One region of the Austwickia chelonae genome, then DNA from elsewhere that is predicted to be linked to it. Evidence: riboswitches for the same ligand, from Rfam matches in the RefSeq annotation. Region 1 holds a riboswitch; the other holds the start of a gene.
The links. A riboswitch is a leader RNA that binds a small molecule or an ion and turns the genes downstream of it on or off. The one in region 1 is predicted to bind cobalamin.
Positions count from the first base shown of each region.

Region 2: it holds a riboswitch for cobalamin, as region 1 does, so the genes downstream of both, DX923_RS12395 (ribonucleoside-diphosphate reductase subunit alpha) here and DX923_RS10770 (putative cobaltochelatase) in region 1, are expected to answer to the same signal.

Region 1 covers NZ_CP031447.1:2,438,514-2,446,027, forward strand. Annotated here, with positions in the region: gene cobA (uroporphyrinogen-III C-methyltransferase) at 1-581, opposite strand, end outside; gene cobO (cob(I)yrinic acid a,c-diamide adenosyltransferase) at 578-1,189, opposite strand; gene DX923_RS10770 (putative cobaltochelatase) at 1,189-3,408, opposite strand; adenosylcobalamin (AdoCbl) riboswitch at 3,477-3,558, opposite strand; gene DX923_RS10775 (MarR family winged helix-turn-helix transcriptional regulator) at 3,693-4,124, opposite strand; gene DX923_RS10780 (alpha-amylase family glycosyl hydrolase) at 4,314-6,563, shown strand; gene DX923_RS10785 (sugar ABC transporter substrate-binding protein) at 6,632-7,514, shown strand, end outside.
Region 2 covers NZ_CP031447.1:2,801,991-2,809,504, reverse strand. Annotated here, with positions in the region: gene DX923_RS12405 (cation diffusion facilitator family transporter) at 1-604, opposite strand, end outside; gene DX923_RS12400 (ArsR/SmtB family transcription factor) at 601-1,023, opposite strand; cobalamin riboswitch at 1,261-1,472, shown strand; gene DX923_RS12395 (ribonucleoside-diphosphate reductase subunit alpha) at 1,585-4,128, shown strand; gene DX923_RS12390 (ribonucleotide-diphosphate reductase subunit beta) at 4,110-5,204, shown strand; gene DX923_RS12385 (cytochrome c biogenesis CcdA family protein) at 5,288-6,103, opposite strand; gene DX923_RS12380 (DsbA family protein) at 6,107-6,862, opposite strand; gene DX923_RS12375 (BlaI/MecI/CopY family transcriptional regulator) at 6,973-7,383, shown strand; gene DX923_RS12370 (M56 family metallopeptidase) at 7,380-7,514, shown strand, end outside.

The DNA.
Region 1 (7,514 bases):
CCCCGCTCGCGGCAGGCCAGGGCTTCTTCCCCGCCGCGGCCGAAGACGAAGTTGTCACCTCCCTTGAAACGCACCACCCTGCGGCCGGCCTGGGCGTGCTCGATCAGCAATTCGTTGATCCGCTCCTGCGGGGTGTACTCCCCCCGCGGGATCTTGCCGACGTCGATCAGCACGGCCTCCGGTGGTGCTTCCGCGAGTGCGGCCAGCGGAGCCAGCCGGTCGTAGATCACGACGTCGGCGGCTCGCAGCTCGGCCAGGGCGGCTACGGTCAGCAGGTCGGGGTCACCGGGTCCGCCACCCACCAGGACCACTTCGCCGTGGGTCCGCGGCGCAGGTTCCGTCTCTTGTGCTCGTTCGCGGCAGGAGATCACCAGGTCGTAGGCGGCGTGGTCTGCGTGGGTGCACAGGGTGACGAGCCCCCGTTGGGCGAGGTCCCTCAGAGAGGTCGTCGCGTCATCGGCAGCCACCTCGACCTGGGCTCCGGCAGCCAGGAGTCGGTGTGCCATGGCGGGGAGTTCGGGCCCCGACCCGGTGAGGAGTACCCGCCTTCCGGAGACTTCCAGGTGAAGTGAGCCGGTCACCACTCGATCCCCTTCTGGCCTTTCTGCCCTTCGTCGAAGGGGTGTTTGATCTTGGTCATCTCCGTCACGAGTTGCGCGATCTCCAGGACGGGTTCGGGGCAGCGACGGCCGGTGATGACGACATGTTGGTGGCCGGGGCGTTCCTGCAGGGTGGTGACCACGTCGTCGACGTCGATCCATCCCCAGGCCATGGGGTAGGTGAATTCGTCGAGGACGTACAGCTGGTGGGTCTGGGCGGCGATCCGGCGTTTCACTTCCGTCCAGCCTTCTGCGGCAGCGGCGGCGTGGTCGACCTCGCTGCCTTCTTTACGGGTCCAGGACCAACCCGAGCCCATCTTGTGCCATTCGACAGGGCCACCTTCGCCGGTCTGTTCGTGTACCCGGTGCAGGGTCTCGAAGACGCTCTGTTCGCCGATCCGCCATTTCGCGCTCTTCACGAACTGGAAGATCCCGATCGACCATCCTTGGTTCCAGCCACGCATCGCCATGCCGAAAGCGGCGGTCGATTTGCCTTTTCCCTCGCCGGTGTTCACGGCCAGGATCGGGCGGTGGCGCCTCTCCCGCGTCGTCAACCCGTCCTTGGGGTCGACGACGATCTGCCCCTTCATCAGGCGACATCCTTTCTACTGACGTGGCTCCGTGGAGCCCCCGGGTGACGCTGCTCGTCGGCCCGGGCATGACGGTCACGAGTGTGTTCGTGGACCACGTTCACGATGGCATTCGCCGCGACCTCGTCGAGGCGCAGGTATTGCGCGTCCAGGTGGGCGGCGAGGCTGGCTGCCATTCCCAGGCGGACCCGTCCCGATTCGCAGTCGACCACCACGGTGTCGATCTGGGCGGCGCGTAGCTGGTCGGCGACGGCTTGGGCTCGGGGGCGGGCGTCTCGTCCGGAGGTGGCCCGGCCGTCGGTGACGACGACCAGCAGTGGGCGTCGGTGCGGGTCGCGGAGCCGTTCGAGGGCCAGGACCCGTCCGGCTTCGAGGAGCCCTTCGGCGAGGGGGGTCCGTCCGCCGTGGGGAAGGTCGGCCAGGCGGCGGGCGGCGATGTCGACCGACGAGGTGGGTGGCAGGACGAGTTCTGCGTCGTCGCCGCGGAAGGTGATCAGACCGACCTTGTCGCGGCGCTGGTAGGCGTCGAGCAGGAGCGCGAGAACGGCACCTTTGACGGCGCTCATCCGTTTCCGGGCCGCCATCGATCCCGAGGCGTCGACGGCGAGGAGGACCAGGTTCGATTCGCGGCCTTCGGTGCGGGACCGGCGGACGTCCTCACGGTGGAGGACGAGGGCGTCGCCTTCGCCGCGGCCTCGGCGGGGTTGGTGGGGTGCGGCGGCCCGGATCGTGGCGGGCAGGTGGATGCCTCCGACACCGGGAGCTTGCCGGGCCTGGTCGCCTGAGCCCGGGGCCACACCGATCACTTTGCCGACGCCGGTCAGGGCGCGGCTTCGTTTTCCGGCGGTTCCTCGTCCGGTGCCGCGGGCGGTCATCAGGCGGGCGCGGAAGGGGGCGTCGGGGACGGCGGTGCCCTGCGCGGTAGCGGCGCCCGGGACCGGGGTGTCCGTGGCGGGGGTCTCGGTGTCGCCGGGGTTCTCGGCGGTCGCGGAGGCTGGTTCGACGGACGGGTTTTCCTGGTGGGAGGCGTCCGTGCTCTGGGGTCCGTCTCCGGCGCGGGGCGCGGCCGGGGCGGGGTTCTTCTCCGCGTTGTCGGCTTCCGGTCCGGTGTCGGCTTCCGGTCCGGTGTCGGCGGGGTCGTCCTGCGGAGGTTGCGGGCCATGGCCGTCGGGGTCGTCCTGCGGGTCTTCGGGCTCGTCCGGTCCCAAGAGTTGTTCGAGGAGGTCTTCGTCCAGGCCGGGGGCGTCGAAGGGGTTGCGGCGGCGACGGTGTGGGAGTGCCAGCCGGGCAGCAGCCCGAATGTCCTCTCTGGTCACGGTGTCTCGTCCGGCCCAGGCTGCATGAGCGATCGCGGCACGGGCGGTGACCAGATCGGCACGCATCCCGTCGACGTCGAAGCCGGAACAGACCCGGGCGATGGTCAGGAGGGCGCTGTCGCCGAGACGGACTCGGGCGACGGCTTGTTGGGCGGTGGCGATCCGGTGGCGCAAGTCCGTCTGGGCGTCGGCGTAGCGGCGGGTGAAGCCGTCGGGGTCGGCGTCGAAGGCCATCCGTCGGCGGACGACCTCGACCCGGACGGCGGGTTCCCGGGGTGCGCTGACCTCGGCGGTGAGCCCGAAGCGGTCGAGCAGTTGGGGTCGCAGTTCGCCTTCTTCTGGATTCATCGTGCCGATGAGCATGAGGCGGGCGGCGTGGCTGAGGGATACACCTTCGCGTTCGACGGTGCAGCGGCCCATGGCAGCGGCGTCGAGGAGGAGGTCGACCAGGTGGTCGTGCAGCAGGTTGACCTCGTCGACGTAGAGGATGCCGCGGTGGGCGGCGGCCAGCAGACCTGGTTCGAAGGCGGTGCGGCCTTCACCGAGTGCTTGTTCGAGGTCGAGGGAGCCCAGGACGCGGTCCTCGGTGGCGCCGACGGGTAGTTCGACGAGCCGGGCGGGTCGGGTGGTGGTGCGGTCGGGGGCATCGGGCCCGGTGTGCGCCGGGTGGGGGCCGTCCGGGCATCGCGGATCGGGTTCCGCGGGGTCGCAGGCGAATCGGCAACCGGTGATGACGTCCTGGTCTGGCAGGAGGGCGGCGAGCCCGCGGACGGCGGTGGATTTCGCGGTGCCCTTTTCGCCGCGGACGAGGACCCCGCCGATCTCCGGGGAGATCGCGCACAGGGTCAGGGCCAGGGTCATGTCGTCGGCGCCGACGACGGCGGCGAAGGGGTAGGTCGTCATACCGGGCCTCCTGCGGGTGCCTCGCCCGCTCTGGTTCGGGCCGGAGACGGGTGACATCTCCGGCAGCGGGATAGACGTCCTGACTCACGGCGTCGAGCTACCGTTCACAGTGGCGGGACCGTTCCGGATTCGCACCGGATTCCTCCACCCTCGCCGTGGCGATTCTCGCATGACGCCGACAGGTTGTCGGCATCGTCAGTGGCAGCGGGCCCGTGGTCGGGTCGGTGGCTGCCGGTCGGGTCGTGTTCTGCGTTGTCGATCGGGGGCGTGTCCGCTCGGGGTGGTCACTCGGCGAGGTCGGCGGCCAGGACGATGGCGAGGCGGTCGACCAGGCCGGTCAGGGTGCGCAGCTCGTCCGGGTCCATCCCGGTGAACCGGCGACGGTCGGCGGCGGTGACGGCTTCGCGGGCGCGGCCCAGGGTGGCGCGCCCTTCGTCGGTCAGTTGGACGAGGACGAGTCGTTGGTCGTCGCCGTGGCTGCCGGTACGGATCATTCCGACGTTCTCCAGGCGGGCGACAACCCGCGAGGTGTTGCCCCGGGTGCAGAGCATCCGTTCGGCGAGTCGGCTGACGGGCAGTCCCTCGTCCGGCCCGTCGTCGAGGGTGCGGAGCATGGCGTACTGGGTGGTGGTGACGGCTTGGGCGGACAGGGCCCGTCGTTCTCCGTCGTCGAGGAGGACGTACACCCGTTGCAGTTGTCGGGCCAGATCGGTCATGGGCCGCTCCTGGATGCGTGGGGGGACGGCCGACGCGCGGATCCGGTGAGCGCGAAATCGTGGACGGGACGGGCCGGTCGTGCCTATCGTGCTTTTGGTGACTAGTAATCAAACTAGCATCACGGCATTTCCGCCGACACGGCAGCGACCGAGTCCCCACCGGCCGCCCTCCTCCGAGGAGCAGCTCCCATGCCTCACCGTCGCGTCCCCCACCTCCTGATCACCCTCTGTCTCGGCGCGACCGGGCTGACCGCCGTCACCACACAGGCCGCCCAACCCGCCACGGACGGGCCCGACCGCAGCGCTTCCGCGCGCGCCACCGAAAGCCACCGTCGCATCGGCGACACCCTCGCCGACGACCTGACCGGGTCGGTCATCTACCAGGTCGTCACCGACCGCTTCGCCAATGCCGACCCCACCAACGACGCCCCGGCCGCCAGCCCCGGCACCGCCAGCCCCGACAGATCCAACTGGCGGCTCTACTGGGGCGGCGACTTCGCCGGAGTCGCCGCGCGCATCCCCTACCTGAAAGGGCTCGGAGTCGGCGCCCTGTGGATCTCACCGCCGGTCCAGAACATCCCGGTGTCCGTGCCCGCCAAACCGACCCCGATGGCCGGCTACCACGGCTACTGGGGCATGGACTTCTTCGCCCCCGACCCCCACTTCGGCTCCTGGCAGGACTTCGACCGGATGGTCGCCACCGCCCACGACGCCGGGATCAAGATCATCATGGACTGGGCCCCCAATCACACCAGCCCCGCCGATGTCGCCGACAGCTCGTACGGCGTCGCCGGACGCCTCCAACGCGCAGGGCAGACCCTGGCCACGTACCACGACGACCCCGAAGGGTACTTCCACCACCACGGTGGCATCACCGACTACCAGGACCTCTACCAGGCCCAGTACCGCAATCTTTTCGACCTGGCCGACCTCGCGCAGGAAAAACCCCAGGTGACCACCTACCTGAAGGAGGCCGTCGACACCTGGCTGGCCCACGGCGTCGACGCCATCCGGATGGACGCCGTCAAACACATGCCCAGCGGATGGCTCACCGGATACACCAACCACATCCAGTCGCACCGAGGCACCTTCGTCTTCGGCGAATGGGCCGACCCGTCCTCCTCCCCCTTGTGGAAGGACCAGGTCACCTTCGCGAACACCAGCGGGATGTCCCTGCAGAACTTCGACCTCAACTCCGCCCTGCGTGCCGGTTTCGCCGAGGGACGATCCCTACGGGCACTGGACGCGACCGTCTCCCGACAGCAGTCGTCCTTCACCTATCCGCACACCCTGATCAACTTCGTCGACAGTCAGGACATCCCCCGTTTCCTGTCGATCAATCCGGACACCTCGCTGCTCGACCAGGCCACCGTCGCCGCGATGACCCTGCCGGGTATCCCGTCGATCTACTACGGCGACGAGTCCTATCTCCATGACGACGCCACGAACCCCTTCGGCCAGGTCGGTGGCGACCCGTACAACCGGCCCATGATGGCCGGGTTCGACCAGGGCACCCGCAATGCTGCGATCGTCCGGAAGCTGTCCGAACTCCGCCGGAACAACCCCGCACTCCGTTTCGGGCGCTCGACCCAACGATGGCTGGACGACGACATCTACGTCTACGAACGACGCTTCGCCGGGAACACCGCCCTCGTCGCCGTCAACAAGAGCCGGACCGAAGAACGACTGCTCTCCGGGCTACGCACCGCACTACCGCCCGGGCAGCACCCCGACCGTCTCGGCGGACAGCTCGGCGGAGGCACCCTCACCGTCATCGGCGACGGCGACGGCGACGGCGACCAGGACCATCCCACCGGTGAATACGTCCTGCGCCCCGGGCAAGCCGCCGTCTGGGCCGTCACCGCGCAGGACCCCGACGGCCCGCAGATCGGCAGCATCGGCCCCACCGCCGGGCACGCCGGCAGCCGCACCGCCCTGACCGGGATCGGTTTCGGCCAGGACCACGGCCAGGTCACCGTCGGTGGACGCCCCGCCACCGTGAACTCGTGGGCCCCCCACCGGATCGAGGTCGTCCTGCCCGACGGGGTCGCTCCCGGGCAGAGCACGGTCGAGGTCAAGGATACTCAGGGCCGCGGCGGGAACAGCATCCCGTATCTCGTCCGCACCGGACCACTCACCCCGGTGACCGTCACCGTGACCGGTGCGCCCCTCGGCCCCGGCGACCAGCTCTTCCTCACCGGTGATGTCGCCGAGCTGGGCTCCTGGAGCACCGACCCTCCGGCCTGCCCCGGGCCGATGCTCTCCCCCGGTGACGGCAGCCGGACGCTGATGGTCGCGCTGCCTGCCGGACGCCATGTCGAGTTCAAAGCCGTCGTCCGCCGCCCGGACGGCTCCCTCACCTGGGAGAGCGGGGAGAACCACCGCTACGACGTGCCGACGAGCGCGACCGGAAGCAGCACCATCGCCTTCCGGCGTTGAGCACCACCGCCCCACACCGCACGACGAACGGAACAGCACAGCACACCACCCCTCGAAGGACGAAAACCATGCATGCACGCAGCAGCGCCGCTGCCATCACCCTGACCGCTCTGATCCTGGGCGTCTCCGCCTGCGGCGGAAACAGCCGGCAATCTGCCGGTGGGAACGAGACCCACACCGGGTCGACCACGCCCGCCCAGCTGTCCACCAAGGACCCTGCCCGGGACGCCGACGCCGACCTGGTCATCTGGTGCGACAACCAACGCGCCCCCGTGATCGCCGGCTTCGCCAAGAAGTTCGCCGACGAGCAGAAGATCAAGGTCGCCGTGCAGGTCGCCACCGACGTCCGCCAGGCCTTCACCGACGCCACCAAGGTCGGCAAAGGCCCCGACATCGTCGTCGGCCCGCACGACCTGGTCGGCCCCTTCGTCCAGAATGCCGTCGTCAAACCGGTGAACCTCTCCCCCGACACGGTGCGCAGGTTCAACCCCGACGCCATCGCCGGGGCCACCTTCGGCGGCCAGCTCTACGGCACGCCGTACGCCGTGGAGAACATCGCCCTGGTCCGCAACACCACCCTGGCGCCGGAGGCCCCGGCCACCGTCGACGACCTGGTCGCCCACGGCAAGAAAGTCGTCGCCGACGGTCGGGCCAAGATGCCGCTGATCCACGTGGTCGGCAAGGTCGGTGACGCCTACTACGTCTACCCGTGGCTCGCCGCGTACGGCGGTGGCTTCTTCGAACGCAAGGACAACGGCGAGTACGACCCGGCCAAGCTGACCGTCGCCAGCCCGGGTGCGATCAAGGGTGCCCAGCTCCTGGCCCGCCTGGGGCAGGAGAAGGTCCTGTCCACCAATGTCGCCGGGGAGAACGCCGACGCCCTCTTCGACGCCGGCGACGCGCCGTACTTCATCACCGGCCCCTGGTCGATCGACAAGGCGAAGAAAGCCG
Region 2 (7,514 bases), 360 kb from region 1:
CGAAAAGGGCAATGGCCAGTGCCACGCCGGTGTCCCACCAGGGTGACCCGGTGAAATGGACGAGGGCAGCGGCCACGATGACGCCCACTGAACCGAGCGTGTCGGCCAGGACCTCGAGGTAGGCGCCTTTGACATTGAGGCTCTCTCCAGCTCCGCTGTGCAGCAGAGCCAAGCCGATCACGTTGACCACCAGCCCTAGCGTCCCGACGGCCAGCATGGTGGTCGAGGCCGGTTCGTGGTGCGCGCCCAGGCGGGCGATGGCTTCGACGGCGATGTAGGCCGATACCCCGAGCATGATCATGACGGCCAGGCCGGAGGCGAAGACCTCGGCCCGGTAGGAGCCGAAGGTCCGTCGCCCGGTGGTGTCAGGGCGGGTGGCGATGCGGGAGGCGACGAGTGCTGCTCCCAGAGTGACCACATCCGCCGCCATATGTCCGGCGTCGCTGATCAGCGCAAGGGATCCTGCGGCGAGGCCGGCGACCAGTTCGACGACGAAGAAGGCGGCGATCAGGGCGAAGGAGACCGCCAGGCGCCATTGGTGGCGCCCAGTGGCTGAAACGCTGACGGCGTGTCCGTGCCCATGTCCGTGCCCATGGCCGCTCATCGCGCGTCCCTCAGCTGCTCGCTGCGGCCCGTGCTGCTCTCGGAGGAATGTTCGTGCAGGGTGTGTTCGCGGGTGACATCGAGCAGCATCCGGACGTGGGCGTCGAACAGCCGGTAGAAGACATTGCGACCTTCGCGACGGCCGGCGACGACACCGGAGGCGCGGAGCAGCCGGAGTGCTTGGGAGACAGTGGTTTCGGTTGTTCCGGTGGCTGCGGCCAGGTCGCAGACACACAGCTCGCCGCCTTCGAGCAAGGCGTACAGGATCCGGGTCCGCGTGGCATCGCCGAGCAATTTGAACAGGGCGCTGACCCGGGTGATCTCCTCCTCTGCAGGGATCTGTCTCGCGACGAGACGGACCTTGTCCGGATTGGCCGAACCGGTCGCGCAGCCATCGAGCCCCCGAACGGTCTCCGACATGCCTACCTCCAATGAACGCTACATCTGAATATCTGAACAGATGATAGGTGATGCTGAGGGGCGAGGGAAGGGCCTACTTATGGAACCTGTTGGCCTGCTGTCTTTTTCGCCGGATTCATCCGAGACGTTCTTGAGCTGGTCGTTGAGTTCGCGGGGGATCTCTCGGTGGACTGCAGGAGTGCTGAGGCTTCGACACGCCAATATCTTCGGGTTTTTTTCTTCGGCACCACAACATGTAGGGTTTGTGTCGCTGGTGGTCCGCGCTCGTCGAGCGTGGGGAAAGAGGGAACCCGGTGTGAATCCGGGGCTGCCCCGCAGCGGTGAATGGGAACGACACCCGTCAAGAGCACTGGGCGACAGCCTGGGAAGCGACGGGCAGTAGGCGGAGACGGCGACCAGCCCGAACCACGCCCATGAGTCCGAAGACCTGCCTCCGGTGCGTACGGCGACAGCCCTACGCGTCCACGGCCTCGAGGGAGGGCCGGGCGACACCCCGCGCGGCCATGCCATTGCGCGCCCGTCGTCCCTACCCCGCGGCCTCGACCTGCGAGGAGACAGACGATGACGAGCACCACCGCCCCGCCTGCACCACCGTCGACCCAGCGCGAGGAACCCATCACGGGCCTGCCCGAGATCACCGTCACCGCAGGCGACGGCAGCACCTCGCCTCTCGACCGGCCGCGCATCCACCGGCTCCTCGACCAAGCGACCCACGGCATCTCCGATGTCACCGCTGAACCCGTCCTGCGCGAACTGCGCCGCACCGTCTACGACGGCATCACCCAGGACGAACTGGCCACCGCGCTCATCCTCGCCGCTCGCACCCTCGTCGAACGTGAGCCCGGCTACTCCCAGGTCGCAGCCCGGCTCCTCCTCGACCGGATGCGCACCGAAGCCCTCAGCCACCTCGCCGGAACGCCTCGACAGCTCACCGCCGAGGAGATGAACGACGAATACGCCAGCTACTTCCCGATCTACCTCCGCAGGGCGGTCGATCTCGGCCGGGTCGACCCCGAACTGCTCACCTACGATCTCGACCGCATCGGCGCAGCCCTCGACGGCACCGCCGACCTCGACTTCGGGCTCCTCGGGCTCCAGACCGTCTACGACCGCTACGTCCTGCACGAACACGGAACCCGCTTCGAACTGCCCCAGGCCTTCTTCATGCGAGTCGCCATGGGACTCGCCCTGCGCGAGGACGACCGAGAGGCCCGAGCCATCGAGTTCTACCGGATGCTCTCCGGTTTCGACCTGATGACCTCCACGCCCACCCTGTTCAACGCCGGGACCACCCGCCCCCAGCTCTCCAGCTGCTTCCTCACCACCGTCGCCGACGACCTCGACGGCATCTTCTCCTCCTACCGGAACAACGCCCTCCTCGCGAAGTACTCCGGCGGACTGGGCAACGACTGGACCCCCGTCCGCGGCCTCGGCGCCCACATCCACGGCACCAACGGGCGCAGCCAAGGCATCGTCCCCTTCCTGAAGATCGCCAATGACACCACCGTCGCCGTCAACCAGGGCGGCAAACGCAAAGGCGCCGCCTGCGCCTACCTGGAGACCTGGCACATCGACATCGAGGAATTCCTCGACCTGCGGAAGAACACCGGCGACGACCGCCGCCGCACCCACGACATGAACACCGCCCACTGGATCCCCGACGAATTCATGCGCCGAGTGGAATCCAACGGCTCCTGGACCCTGTTCTCCCCCGACGAGACCCCCGACCTGCACGACCTGTACGGCGAAGAATTCAGCCGCCGGTACGCCGAATACGAGGCCGCCGCCGACCGCGGCGAACTCCGGCTGCACCGCAGACTCCCCGCCAAGGACCTGTGGCGGCGCATGCTCACCATGCTCTTCGAGACCGGCCACCCCTGGATCACCTTCAAAGACCCCTGCAATGTGCGCTCCCCCCAAGGACACACCGGGGTGGTGCACTCCTCCAACCTGTGCACCGAGATCACCCTCAACACCACCGCCGACGAAGTCGCCGTCTGCAATCTCGCCTCGGTCAACCTCGCCCGGCACATCACCCCCACCGGACTGGACGTCGACAAACTCCGGCGCACCGTCCGCACCGCAGTACGCATGCTCGACAATGTCATCGACATCAACCACTACACGATCCCCGAGACCCGCCGCTCCAACCTGCGGCACCGCCCGGTCGGCCTCGGGCTCATGGGACACCAGGACGCCCTGTTCACCCTCGGAATCCCCTACGCCAGCGACGAAGCCGTCGACTTCGCCGATTACTCCACCGAGACCCTCAGCTACTTCGCCATCGAAGCCAGCGCCGACCTCGCCGCCGAACGCGGCAGCTACCAGAGCTTCGACGGCTCCCTGTGGAGCCGCGGCATCCTGCCGATCGACTCCCTCCAACTTCTGGCCGCCACCCGACACGACGGCGAACTCGACATCGACACCAGCCACACCCTCGACTGGGACCGGCTGCGCACACACGTCCGCACCAACGGGATGCGCAACTCCAACGTGATGGCCATCGCCCCCACCGCCACCATCAGCAATATCTGCGGAGTCGCCCCCTCCATCGAACCCCAGTTCCAGAACCTCTTCGTCAAGGCCAACATGTCCGGCGACTTCACCGTCGTCAACGCCCACCTCGTCGGCGACCTGAAAGAACGCGGCCTCTGGGACGACCGGATGATCGCCGACCTCAAGTACCACGACGGCGCACTCGACCGGATCGACCGCATCCCCGACGACCTGCGACGCATCTACGCCACCGCCTTCGACATCCACCCCCGCTGGCTGATCGCAGCCGCCTCCCGACGCCAGAAATGGATCGACCAAGCCCAATCCCTGAACCTCTACGTCGCCGAACCCAGCGGACGAGCCCTCGACGAACTCTACCGCTCCGCCTGGAAATCCGGACTGAAAACCACCTACTACCTGCGCGCCCGCGCCGCCACCCAGGTCGAGAAGTCCACCCTCCGAGGCACCGACGGTCGCCTCAACGCCGTCTCCCCAGCGGCGCTCGCCGCCCCGGTGCCGGCTGCCGGGCCGGTCGAGATCCCGGCCGGACCCGCCGTCGCCCCGGCCGCCTGCTCACTCACCGACCCCGAATGCGAGGCCTGCCAGTGACCGCCACCCAGAACGCCCAGGACAGCGCGTCCTTCGACAGCCTGCACGTCCAGGACGTCGGCCGGGTCCACGTCGACGACAAGGCGATGATCAACGCACGTTCCGATGTCAACCAGCTCCTGCCCATGAAGTACGGGTGGGCCTGGGAGAAATACCTCGCCGGCTGCCACAACCACTGGATGCCCACCGAGGTCGCCATGCAGGCCGATATCGCCCAGTGGCGCTCGCCGGACGCCCTCACCGACGACGAACGCCTCATGCTCAAACGGAACCTCGGGTTCTTCGCCACGGCGGAATCACTCGTGGCGAACAACATCGTCCTGGCCGTCTACCGGCACATCACCAACCCCGAATGCCGTCAGTACCTGTTGCGTCAGGCCTTCGAGGAAGCCGTGCACACCCACACCTTCCAGTACATCTGCACCAGCCTCGGCCTCGACGAGGGCGAACTGTTCAACATGTACCGCGAGGTGCCCTCCATCACCGACAAGGATGCCTGGGCGTTGAAATACACCCAGAACCTGGAGTCGGACACCTTCGCCACCGGCACCGTCGAGGCGGACCAGGCCTTCCTGCGCGACCTCGTCGCCTTCTACGTCGTCTTCGAAGGGATGTGGTTCTACACCGGCTTCGCGCAGATCCTCTCGCTGGGTCGCCGAGGGAAGATGGTCGGTATCGCCGAGCAGTACCAGTACATCCTGCGTGACGAGTCGATCCACCTGAACTTCGGCATCGACTGCATCAACCAGATCAAACTGGAGAACCCGCACCTGTGGACCGTCGACTTCCAGGACGAGGTGCGCACCATGTTGCGGGAGGCCTGTGACCTGGAGATCGCCTACGCCCGCGACATCATGCCGCGCGGCATGCTCGGCATGACCGTCGCCCACGTCGAGCAGTACATGCACTTCATCACCGACCGCAGGTGCGGACAGCTGGGCCTGGCGCCCCTCTACGGCGAGGACGAGAACCCCTTCCCGTGGATGTCCGAATCCATGGACCTGGTCAAGGAGAAGAACTTCTTCGAGACCAGGGTCACCGAATACCAGACCGGCGGCTCCCTCTCCTGGGACTGAGCCCGGTCGGAAAGCGGCCCGCCCTCACCCCTACGCGTCGGGTGTGAGGGCGGGCTCGCGCGGTGTCCGGGGTCGCTGGTGTTCTACCGTTTCCGCGCCCAGACCACCAGGACCACCGCGGCGACGAGCACGATGGCGATGACGTCGTACGAGCTGCGGGCCAGCGCGGCGACCTGCTGCTGCAACCAGTCCTGAGTGCTCACCGGAACCAGCTCGGGCATCGTCAGTAGCCCGTCGGTGGCCCAGAAGAGCACCCCCAGGGCCACGATCAAGGCCCCGGTGAGCAGCGATGTCGAATGCAGCTCCCGCCCGAAGACCCGCACCGGGCGTCCTCGCAACGCAGCCCGGGAATGATCGCTCATCCGGTGCCAGGCTGCGGCGATCAACAGCAGCGGAACAACCATCCCCGCGCCGTACACGGCGAGCAGCCCGCCGGCAGCAACCGTGTTGCCACGCGTCGCAGCCAAAGTGAGCACCGCGCCCAGGATCGGCCCGACACAGAAGCCGGTGACTCCACCGGCCGCGCCCAGCAGGACCGTCTTGAGTGCGCCGGTGCGGCGGGTCGTGCTCTCCTGGAGGCCACGAATCCCCGGGAGCGCGCTAGCGGCGTCGAAACCCAACCCAGCCATCTGAGCCAACCCGAGGAGCACCAGCACAATCGCTGTGACCAGCACGATCGTGTCGCGCTGGGTGGCCACGACCGATCCCAGCGCGCCGACACCCAACCCCAAGGGAACCAGAACCGTCAACAGTCCGGCGTAGAAGAGCGCCCCGTGCAGGAGCAGCCGAGGACCGGTGCCCACCGTCGCCGCGAAGAACGCCGGGAGCAGAAGAGCCCCGCACGGGCTCAGTAGCGCGAGCGTGCCACCGAGAAAAGCAGCGAGTAGTCCGATATCCATCGGTCAGTGCTTGCTCGCCGCGAGAGCCTGCTCGAAGGCTTGCACGAAGACCTCGGTCGGCTGTGCCCCGGAGATCGGCTTCGTGCCCATGAGGAAGGCCGGAGTGGCAGCGGCACCGAGATCGGTCGCCAGCTTCTCGTTCCGGGCGATCTCCCCAAGAGCTTCGGTGCTCTCCATGTCCTCCTTGAACTTCTTCGCGTCCAGTCCCATCTCCGTGGCAGTGGCGATCAGCGCGTCAGCGGTCATCTGAGGCTTGGGGCGCGTTTTGCCTTCGGGGAAGAGCTTGTCGTGGTAGTCCCAGAAACGTCCCTGACGGGCAGCGGCGTAGGAGGCCAGCGACGCCCGCTTCGAGTTCTCGCCGTACATGTTGACATCGCGCCACTCGATGCGCAGCTGACCGGCGTCCGCGCGCTTCTTCATCTCCGGGAGAGTGGTATGGGTCCACCGGGCACAGAAGGTGCACTGGTAGTCGGAGAAGACGATCAGGACGACCGGGGCATCGACAGGCCCAACGCTGAGCAGATCCTTGGGATCGCGGCGCTGTACCTTCTTGATCGCTTCCTCGATGCCGTCCGGAGCAGGGCTCTGCCCCTTCCCGTCCGGAGTGGACTTCGTGGCCGCAGCAGGGCTGCCCGGCTGCTGGGGTCCGTTGTTCTGCTGCGCCAGATAGGTGAGCAGCAGCAGGGACGCCGCGACGATGACGACCGTGATCGGCACCGCCCAGGACCGCCATCGTGCCGGGGTGGGTCGTTCGGGCATGGGCTTCTCCTCGTCGTGCGGATGATGTCGCCGGGTGCTGTGCCGGAGCTTTTGACTATGGCACATAGTCGACTATGCATCGTCGTCGACGGTCTGGGAGACTCGGGGCCATGACGCGAGGAAAGAGCACCGGTGATATGCGCGCGCCACGCCACGCCGACAGCCCGCGCCTGGGCCCTCTCGAAGCCCACGTCCTCGACATTCTTTGGGATCGGGGCCCCTCTTCCATCCGCGACATCATCACCGTCCTCGACGGGCGCCCCGCCTACACGACCATCGCCACCGTCCTCGGTCACCTCGTCGGCAAAGAACTGGTCGAGGCGCACAAGGACGGCCGCTCCGTACGCTATGCCGCTCGCACCAGCCGTGAAGCCCACACGGCATCCCTGATGAGTCATGCCCTCGACGCCAGCCATGACCGGGCTGCATCCATCCTGCATTTCGTCGAAGCCATTCCTGAAGGTGATCGGGCCCTGCTCCGCGCCTATCTCGCTGACCAGGAGATCGGAGGGCGGCGGTGATCGCCGGGATCGATCCACTTCTGGTCGTCGCGATGACGATCATGCTGGGGCTCCTGATCTCAGCGGTCGGTGCGCCATTCCTGCTCCGCAGGGCCGCGCCCGCGCTGATGCACCGGCCACGCACCGCTGCG